One region of the Pseudomonas sp. O230 genome, then DNA from elsewhere that is predicted to be linked to it. Evidence: predicted binding sites of a transcription regulator. Region 1 holds the regulator's gene; each other region holds the start of a gene.
What was found. Region 1 encodes FliA, which starts transcription of late flagellar genes. Its sites were predicted from a motif close to CTAAAGTTTNNNNNNNNNNNGCCGNTAA; they were not measured.
Positions count from the first base shown of each region.

Region 2: a site for FliA is predicted at 1,331-1,358, ahead of motA (flagellar motor stator protein MotA). Genes of this name have one in related genera too.
Region 3: a site for FliA is predicted at 1,683-1,710, ahead of flgM (flagellar biosynthesis anti-sigma factor FlgM). Genes of this name have one in related genera too.

Region 1 covers NZ_JBJGXN010000002.1:571,181-574,455, forward strand. The annotation lists gene ACI77H_RS05960 (protein phosphatase CheZ) at 1-403, opposite strand, end outside; gene ACI77H_RS05965 (chemotaxis response regulator CheY) at 426-797, opposite strand; gene fliA (RNA polymerase sigma factor FliA) at 965-1,705, opposite strand; gene fleN (flagellar synthesis regulator FleN) at 1,702-2,532, opposite strand; gene flhF (flagellar biosynthesis protein FlhF) at 2,649-3,275, opposite strand, start outside.
Region 2 covers NZ_JBJGXN010000013.1:4,646-7,920, forward strand. The annotation lists gene ACI77H_RS26160 (HDOD domain-containing protein) at 1-1,260, opposite strand, end outside; gene motA (flagellar motor stator protein MotA) at 1,427-2,278, shown strand; gene motB (flagellar motor protein MotB) at 2,282-3,275, shown strand, end outside.
Region 3 covers NZ_JBJGXN010000006.1:430,151-433,425, reverse strand. The annotation lists gene ACI77H_RS15625 (flagellar brake protein) at 1-711, opposite strand, end outside; gene ACI77H_RS15620 (flagella synthesis protein FlgN) at 804-1,271, opposite strand; gene flgM (flagellar biosynthesis anti-sigma factor FlgM) at 1,320-1,646, opposite strand; gene flgA (flagellar basal body P-ring formation chaperone FlgA) at 1,813-2,574, opposite strand; gene ACI77H_RS15605 (chemotaxis protein CheV) at 2,656-3,275, shown strand, end outside.

The DNA.
Region 1 (3,275 bases):
CGCGACGCATGAACCGCCCCCAGTCCGTGCTCAGCGCCTGGGCTTCATCGCTCAGGCTGTTGACCAGCGGCGTGGAGTTTTCGACCAGATCCATGGTGCGGTTGGCTGCGGCCTCTGTCAGCTTGACAACGTAACCCAGACGCTCGGTGGCATCTGTGATCTGGGACACTTCCTCGGCTTGCGGCATGTGCGGGTCAATCTGGAAATTGACGATCGCGCTGTGCAGCTCGCGGGTGAGCTTGCCCACTTCCTGATACAGGCCGCGGTCACGGGTCTGGTTGAGCTCATGGATCAGTTGCACAGCGTCGCCGAACCTGCCTTTTTCAAGGCTTTCGACCAGTTCGACCGCGTGTTTTTTCAGGGTCGATTCAAAATCGCCCTGTGAAGATTCTTTGTGGTCCATAGCTCCCCCGTGGCGCAGTTTCTCAACCGATGCGTTCGAAAATCTTCTCGATTTTGTCTTTCAACGCCTGGGCCGTGAAGGGTTTGACCACATAGCCGTTTACGCCGGCCTGGGCCGCTTCGATGATCTGCTCGCGCTTGGCTTCAGCGGTCACCATCAGCACCGGCAGGTGCTTGAGCTTTTCATCGGCGCGCACATGGCGCAGCAGATCGATACCGGTCATGCCCGGCATGTTCCAGTCCGTTACCAGAAAGTCGATGCTTCCGCTGTTGAGAACCGGAATGGCAGTAACGCCATCGTCGGCCTCGACCGTGTTGGTGAACCCAAGGTCACGCAACAGGTTTTTTATGATCCGCCGCATCGTTGAGAAGTCATCAACGATGAGGATTTTCATGTTCTTGTCCAATTCGACCTCCAAGCAGTCTTAAACGCACCCAGCACCTGGACGCGCCATTTCAATCAATCCGGCAAAGCACTCAATGACTGTCTGGAGCACAACAGATCGCGACCGGCGCAGTTCAACACCACACCAGCCACGTTCGCAGTGTCCCCACACTGCCTTCAGCGCGCTCGCCACTCCCCCAAACGCCCCCGCAAACGGGCCGCGCACTGGCTGTGTAACTGGCTGACCCGAGATTCGCTGACCCCCAGGACCTCACCGATTTCCTTGAGATTCAACTCTTCGTCGTAGTACAGCGCCAACACCAGTCGCTCACGCTCCGGCAAATTGGCAATCGCGTCCGCCAGCGCTGCCTGGAAGCGTTCATCTTCCAGATCGCGTGACGGCTCGAGATGAGCACTCGCGCCATCCTCATGCAGCCCTTCATGTTCGCCGTCCTGCAACAGATCGTCGAAACTGAACAAGCGACTGCCCAGGGTGTCGTTCAAAATCCCGTAGTAATCGTCGAGACTCAATTGGAGTTCGGCCGCAACTTCGTGATCTTTAGCGTCACGGCCGGTTTTAGCTTCAATCGAGCGAATTGCGTCGCTGACCATGCGGGTATTGCGGTGGACCGAACGTGGCGCCCAGTCCCCTTTGCGCACTTCATCAAGCATGGCGCCGCGGATTCGAATGCCCGCGTACGTCTCGAAACTCGCGCCTTTGCTGGCGTCATATTTGGTCGATACTTCTAGCAGGCCGATCATCCCGGCCTGAATCAGGTCTTCGACCTGGACACTGGCCGGCAGTCGTGCCAGCAAGTGGTAGGCAATGCGTTTGACCAGTGGCGCGTAACGCTCGATCAGCTCGTACTGCGCGTCACGTGCCGACTTCTTGTAGAGGTTGTAACCGCTGGCTGTCATAGCACGGGTCCTGCCGTTTGTTGCACGAGGCGCTCGACGAAAAACTCCAGGTGCCCACGCGGGTTGGCGGGCAGCGGCCAGGTATCGACCTTTTGTGCGATGGCCTTGAACGCCAGGGAGCACTTGGATCGCGGGAAGGCTTCATAGACCGCGCGCTGCTTCTGCACAGCCTTGCGCACGCTTTCGTCGTACGGCACCGCACCGACGTATTGTAAGGCGACGTCAAGGAAGCGGTCCGTGACCTTGGTCAACTTGGCGAACAGGTTGCGCCCTTCCTGCGGGCTCTGCGCCATGTTGGCCAGGACGCGGAAGCGATTCATGCCGTAGTCGCGGTTGAGCAGTTTGATCAGGGCGTAGGCGTCGGTGATCGAGGTCGGCTCGTCGCACACCACCAGCAAGACTTCTTGCGCGGCGCGAACAAAACTGACTACCGAGTCACCAATACCCGCAGCGGTGTCGATCACCAGCACGTCGAGGTTGTCGCCGATATCACTGAAAGCCTGGATCAGGCCGGCGTGCTGAGCCGGGCTCAGGTGCACCATGCTCTGAGTGCCGGACGCCGCAGGGACGATGCGAATGCCGCCGGGCCCCTGCAACAGCACGTCGCGCAGTTCACAGCGGCCTTCGATGACGTCAGCCAGGGTACGTTTGGGTGTCAGTCCCAGCAGGACGTCGACGTTCGCCAGCCCCAGATCGGCGTCCAACAGCATGACGCGCCGGCCGAGCTCAGCTAGAGCCAGGGACAAGTTCACTGACACGTTAGTCTTCCCGACGCCACCTTTGCCGCCGGTCACCGCGATCACCTGTACGGGATGCATGCTGCCCATGTTATTTCTTTACCTTGTCTTGCATAGACGGAGGCCACATTACTGGCTGCGCGTTCATCATCTGAACAATGCATGGCAGACCATCGATGTAGGTACAAAAACTGTTCATTAATACCTCAGCCAACCTGCTTGGTCGGGCTGTGATAAATATCAGCGAACATGTCAGCCATGGCTTCTTCGCTGGGTTCTTCCTGCATTTGCACGCTGACGGCGCGACTGACCAACTGATGACGACGCGGCAGATGCAAATCATCCGGAATACGCGGTCCATCGGTCAGGTAAGCCACCGGCAATTCATGACTGATTGCCAGGCTCAACACCTCACCCAGGCTTGCCGTTTCATCCAGTTTAGTCAGGATGCAGCCAGCGAGCCCGCAGCGCTTGTAACTGTGATAAGCGGCGGTTAGAACCTGTTCCTGGCTGGTGGTTGCCAGAACCAGATAATTTTTTGATTTGATGCCACGGCCAGCCAGGCTTTCGAGTTGCATGCGCAATGCCGGGTCACTGGCCTGGAGGCCCGCGGTATCGATCAGCACCACGCGCTTGCGCAGCAACGGATCCAGCGCCTGCACCAGCGACTGACCCGGATCGACGTGCGTCACCGACACATTGAGGATCCGGCCGAGGGTCTTGAGTTGTTCCTGAGCACCGATACGGTAGCTGTCCATGCTCACCAGCGCGATATTCTGCGCGCCGTACTTGAGCACGTAACGGGCCGCGAGCTTGGCCAGAGTGGTGGTCTT
Region 2 (3,275 bases), on a different contig from region 1:
TTGGCTGACGACGAAATTCTGGCCAGCGGTTTCTTTCGGCAACCCGGCAATCTGGTGCACGCGCAGATTGGCATGCGTGCGGTCGGCCATCAGGATCATCACCCGACGCATGCCGCACGCGACCAGTGCATCACGGGCCGAGTTGGTCAAATGCATGGCATTGGTGAAACGACTCGGCTCCACCAGCAGCTCGGCGCATTGTTTGCGCCACTGGGCCAAGTCCTCGGTGGTCGGCGCCGGGGCTGGCAACAGACCGGCGTGAACACGGTTCACGCCCCATGGCCAGAGCAGCGCGACGGCCGGGTGCCAGAGGTCCGGCATGGCGTGTTGGCGCGCACTGTTGGCGGCCTGTTGGTGCAATTGCTGTTGCACCTCGTCCATCGGCATTTGCAGATAAAGGCTGGTCAGGTACTGCCAGCGTTCACTGTGCGGACAGTCCCAGGCCTGCTGCGCCGACAGCGCCAGGCCGTTGGCCAGCAACACCGTGTTGGCCGGTTGATTGAGCCAGCGGCGCAGGGTCGGATCGTCATCGAGACGGTTCTGCTGACGCAATGGGTGATCGCTGTCGCGTGCGATACGCAGGACTTTCACCAGCTCCCGTTGCTCATTAAGTAACAGCTTGTAGCCCTGCTGCACCCAGATCGGCAGGTGCCAGATCTCTACCAGTGCCTGACCGATTTCCAGCAGGCGTACGCCGAATAATTGTTTCTCGACCTTACGAGCGGATTCGCCTTTATGGATGACCCGCAGCTCCCATTCTTCAAGCAGATGCGGATGGGTCAACGCCAATGGCCAGAACGGCGATAAAAACAGCAGGCTGCCCCAGTGAATGTCCTGCCACAGCCGCGCCAGGCGAGCGGCGAAAAAACCGTTGGCCTGTTGCGTCGCGTGTTGACTGATCATCTGCAACTGACGCAGGGCCACAGGAATGTCCGATTGCGGTTCGGCGGGCAACCGGGCGAGCAGTTCTTCGGTGCGCTTCAAACCGAGGCGATTGATCGCCACCTCAAGGTTCTCCGCAGGCTCGGTCATGCTGCCGTGGGTGTGCCGGTTGGCTTCGCGAATCACGCTCAAGGCCAGGGCGGGGCTGTCCTGCATCAGCTCGGCGATATCGCGCAACGAGCTGCGATTGTCGCCGATGGCCTTGCAGACTCGGTCATGACTGGCTTGCGGAACGGGCAGGTGCACACCATCCAGAAGCTTTACCCAGCCTTGGAGAGTGTTCGGTTTTGGAGTGGGTACGTTCGTTTCGTTAGCCATGGTTGGACGCGATCATCGTCTGCATTACCTACGCCCGAAGTGGGCCAAATTGGCTTTTCGCCTGAACTGGCTATAGTCTGGCGCAGTTTTGCCGATAAGTAGAAGAAGAGATTTTTTAACTTCCGAATATGACCTTGAACCCGACTCAGTAAGTGCTCTCCTACCTATGGCTAAAATAATCGGCATCATCGTCGTATTCGCGAGCGTGCTCGGCGGATACGTGCTCTCCCACGGCAAGATTGCCGCCCTGATTCAACCCTTCGAGGTGTTGATCATCGGTGGCGCGGCCCTTGGCGCATTCCTCCAGGCCAACCCCGGCTATATGACCATGCACGTGCTCAAGAAGTCCTTGAGCATGTTCAGTTCGCGCTTCAATCACGGCTACTATCTTGAAGTGTTGGGGCTGATCTACGAGATCCTCAACAAGAGTCGCCGCGAAGGCATGATGGCCATCGAAGGCGACATCGAAGATGCCGCCGCGAGCCCCATCTTCGCCAAGTACCCGTCGGTGCTCAAGGACGAGCGCATGACCGCGTTCATCTGCGATTACCTGCGCATCATGTCCTCCGGCAACATGGCTCCCCATGAGCTGGAAGGCCTGTTCGATATGGAACTCTACAACCTCAAGGAAGACCTGGAGCACCCATCCCACGCGGTGAACGGCATTGCCGACGCCATGCCCGGCTTCGGTATCGTCGCGGCGGTACTGGGTATTGTGGTGACCATGGCCTCTCTGGGTGAAGGTGACCAGAAATCCATCGGCCTGCACGTGGGTGCGGCACTGGTCGGTACCTTCTTCGGTATTCTCGCAGCGTACGGTTTCTTCGGTCCGCTGGCACACTCCCTGGCCCACGATGCCAAGGAAGAGCTGAACGTCTACGAAGCCATCAAGGCCTCGCTGGTGGCTTCGGCTTCCGGCATGCCGCCATCGCTGGCGGTAGAGTTCGGGCGCAAGGTTCTGTACCCGGCGCACCGTCCTAGCTTCGCTGAGCTGGAACAAGCGGTTCGTGGTCGCTGAGTCATGGAAAATAACCAGCCGATAATCATCAAGCGCGTCAAGCGCATCGCCGGCGGGCATCACGGGGGCGCCTGGAAAATCGCCTTCGCCGACTTTGCGACGGCGATGATGGCGTTCTTCCTGGTGTTGTGGCTGCTGTCCACCGCGACACCGGAACAGAAGATCGCCATCGCCGGTTACTTCAAGGACCCGGTCGGCTTTTCCGAAAGCGGCACGCCTTACATCATCGACCTGGGCGGTACGCCGACCCTGGCGCCGGAGAACACCCTCAACCCCGAAGTGAAATCCCAGCCGCAGCCGGACAAGGTGACGGTCGACGCCGAACAGGTCGAAGGCATGGCCGAGATGGTGGAGAAGGAACGCCTCGAACTGTTGCTGCAAGAATTGCAGAACAAGGTCGAAGAGAACCCGCAGCTGAAGAAATTCAAGGACCAGATTCTGTTCGAGATCACGCCGGACGGTTTGCGCATCCAGATCGTGGACGCCGAAAACCGGCCGATGTTCGACTCGGGCTCGGCACGTCTGAAACCGTATTTCGAAGACATCCTGCTGGCCATGGCCGACACCATCAAAGCGGTGCCGAACAAGATCAGCATCAGCGGCCACACCGATGCCAAGCCGTACTCGGGCACTGGCGACTTCGGTAACTGGGAACTCTCGGCCAACCGTGCCAACGCTGCACGTCGTGCATTGGTGGCGGGCAGTTATCCAGAGCCGCAGATCGCACGAGTGGTCGGTTATGCTTCGTCGGCCTTGTTCGACCGGGAGCAACCGCTCAACCCGGTCAACCGTCGTATCGACATTATCGTGCTGACCAAGAAAGCCCAGCGTGCCATCGAAGGTTCGCAAGGCGTGGAGCCGACGCCAGAGCCGACCCAAGGGCAGGGCGGCCCGGGTGAAGTGCCGGCCGACCCGAACGCGTTGCCAGCGGATAAAGAACCGCTGCCAGCGCATGAGCTTAGAGAACGTTTGAATCTGTTTGATAATCCAGCGCCGA
Region 3 (3,275 bases), on a different contig from region 1:
CTGAAGCTGATAGACGAAGCGCTCGACCTGACGCTGCACCAGGCCGCTCATGTTGTGAAAGCGGATGCCAGCGAACGTGGTGGAGATCCTTTCTTCGAAGTGCAGGTAACGCAGTTCGACCGGTGCAGTCATTTTGCCAAAGGGCAGGGCGGCAGCAAAGCGGTCGTAGACCTGGCCCAGTTGCAGGCTGTCGGTGATGTCACCTTCAAAGCGCAATTTGCAGCCCGTGGCGGAGATGTCCAGCAGCTTGCCGCTGATCGGCGCCTTGAGCTTTTCTCCGTCCAGATCGACGTTGACCAGTTGCGCCAGCTTCAAGGCTGCGCGAAAGGCGTTGCGGCGCTGGTGATAAACCACCTCGTCCGGCAGCGAGCCTCGATAGCAGCGAGTGTCACCGGACTCGTCGATGGTCAGTTGACCGTTGCTTTCCCAGGCAATGCGCACGCCTTCGTGAAAGCCTTCGACCTTGAACGGTTCGCCGGCCAGCATGAAGCGCTCACCGTCACGCGGAATCATTTCGTCGAGCGCAATGGTGCCGCGCTCGCGGTCGACGTCCACCAGGTAGCTCTGAAAGCGCTGGGTGCGCTCATGGAATGTGATGATCAGCGGATCATGGCTGTCTTGCAGTTGGCGCAGATTGCCGGAGATTTCCAACGGTGTGGTAAGCACCTTGGGTGGCTGCGGGGCATCTTCCGCGTTTAAGGCATTGGACACGGTTCATCAATCTCCAGACAAAATATGACTACGGCTGGCCATTATATTGCCAGCATGTTGCTAGTCTTGATAGGGCGTGGTCATTTGCGGGCTCAAGCCTGACTGAGTGGGCGCGGCTTCGCAAGCTTGGCGGTTGATCCGCGGGCATCATAAAGCGCTGGCGGTTCACCGCCGGTCAGGATTTTCAACTGATTGGCCGTGGCGGCCTGCTGGACCAGGATTGACTGACCATTGTTGGCGTTCGCCGCTTGGCATTGAGCCAGCAGATCGGTCAGCACATCGCTCTGGGTCAGCAACTCGTCGCCAATGCTCGAATGGCTGGCCAGTTGCTCCAGGCCGTTACGATTAGTCGGCAGGTTGAGGCTGGCGAGGATTTCACTGCGCTTGCGGCCATGCTGTTCGAGCAGAATGATCAATGCCTGTTTCTGCGCCAGAATGTCTTCGAGCAGTGGCATGTCGCGACCGTGCAAGGCGAGGGACTCGGTTTGCAGTAACTCGAGCAAGTGTTGCGCTGGAGCAAAGTCGTCGGTGATCAGTTGCAGTAAATTAGTGTCTTGCATGGCTGGCCTTGGGTTTTAAGCGTCCAAAAGCCTGGCGCGGGCCGTGGCCTAGCGCTGGGCTTCGAAGTTGAGCAGTTTGCTGGCTACACGGCTGCTGTCGACTTTATAGCTGCCATCGGCAATCGCTGCTTTCAACTCGGCCACACGGGCGTTGTCGACGGCAGGCTGATCGCGCAGCTTGTCAGTGACCTTTTGCAACTGTTGAGCCTCATTGCTGAGGTGTACCGATTCCCCGCTTTTGACGGCAGTGGCCTGTTCGGCCGGGGTATTCAGCGGCGCGGATTTGCCGGCTTCGGCGGTTTCCTTGGCAACGCTGGTACGTGTACTGCCCGTAAGTGACGAGGAGCTATTCAAACGGCTGAAATCGATGACCATGGTAAAAAACCTCTGAGTATTTGGACGCTTGCCATGTTTTCGGCTCTCCCTGTGAAAACTTTAGACTCATTTATCAAATGAGCCTGCATGCGCCAGCACTTCTCCTGCATGCGGCACAGTTTAGGGAACAGCCTCGGGCAACGCCACTCTTCACGAACAGAGAATCCTACATAGACACTTCTACCTGGCCCGGCGCGGTAACTTGCGCCTTGATGACTCGCCTGGAATTGAGGTTTTTCACGCGTATTTGCTCGGCCATACCGCCATTTGACAGGGCCTCGCCGGGCATTCGCACGCTGAGCGTACCACTGCGGGCGGTAATCACCACCTGATCGCCTTTGCGAATGACTTCCGCCTGTTCGAGATGAACCAGGGTAATGACTTGATCGGTGACCATTGGTCGGGTAAGTCGTTGGCCGATCGCCTGGTCGACCGACGTGAAATAGCCCTGGCCGATCAGGCTGATGTCACGCTCGCGCAGAGTCACGTCTTCGGGCTCGACAATCCCGGCGCGGCGTAGCGGCCGGGTCACGGTCACAACGTCGCGAAACAGGCGGACTTGAGCGGGTACGAAGACCGTCCAGGGGGATGAACCCTCGCAGCGAACCTTGACCGTGACCCGGCCCAGCGGCTTGGCCGGACTCTCCAGGCTGGCTGTCAATTCCTTGTCGCACATGGGCATGCGCAGCCGGGGGTCGAGCTGGTTGACCTGGATTTCGTAGCGACCTTCCGTTTGACTGGTAGCCAGATAGTCTTCTACGGTGAATTCAAGAAAGCCCTGAGTGACGCCGATAAGTATGTCAGGCAAGGTAACCGCGTCAGCAAGGGCAGGGCTGCCAGCGTTGAACAGGCAAACGGCCGACATCGCGCAGAGCAATCTGCGGCAGGTTGATGTCAGGCGTCGGAAAAATGTCGGTTCTGTGTTCATAAGAGTTAAAAAGCAAGCGCCGTGCCGTTTAGTGATGAATGTGCGTCGCAACACACTTAGCGTTGGTGTAGGAGTCTGGGCATGGCTGGTGTAATGGATTCGGTAAACCAGCGCACGCAACTGGTAGGGCAGAATCGCCTGGAGCTGTTGTTGTTCCGTCTCGACGGCCAGCAGCTGTATGGGATCAACGTATTCAAGGTTCGTGAGGTGCTGCAATGCCCCAAACTGACCGTGATGCCCAAGTCCAGTCCTGTCGTGTGCGGTGTGGCGAATATACGGGGGGCGACCATTCCGATCCTTGATCTGGCAATGGCGACCGGTTCCGGGGCGCTTAAAGATCAAAGCAATCCCTTCGTGATCATCACGGAGTACAACACCAAGACCCAGGGTTTCCTGGTGCGCTCGGTGGAACGTATCGTCAACATGAACTGGGAGGAGATTCATCCGCCTCCCAAGGGCACCGGGCGCGATCATTACCTGACGGCTGTGACTCGGGTCGACAATCAGTTAGTCGAAATCATCGACGTCGAGAAAGTGCTGGCGGAAGTGGCCCCGACGCCGGAAGCGATTTCCGTCGGCGTGGTCGATGTCGAGACCCAGCACAAGGCGCTGTCGCTTCGGGTGCTGACGGTCGATGACTCGTCGGTGGCGCGCAAGCAGGTCACGCGTTGCCTGCAAACGATCGGTGTCGAAGTGGTGGC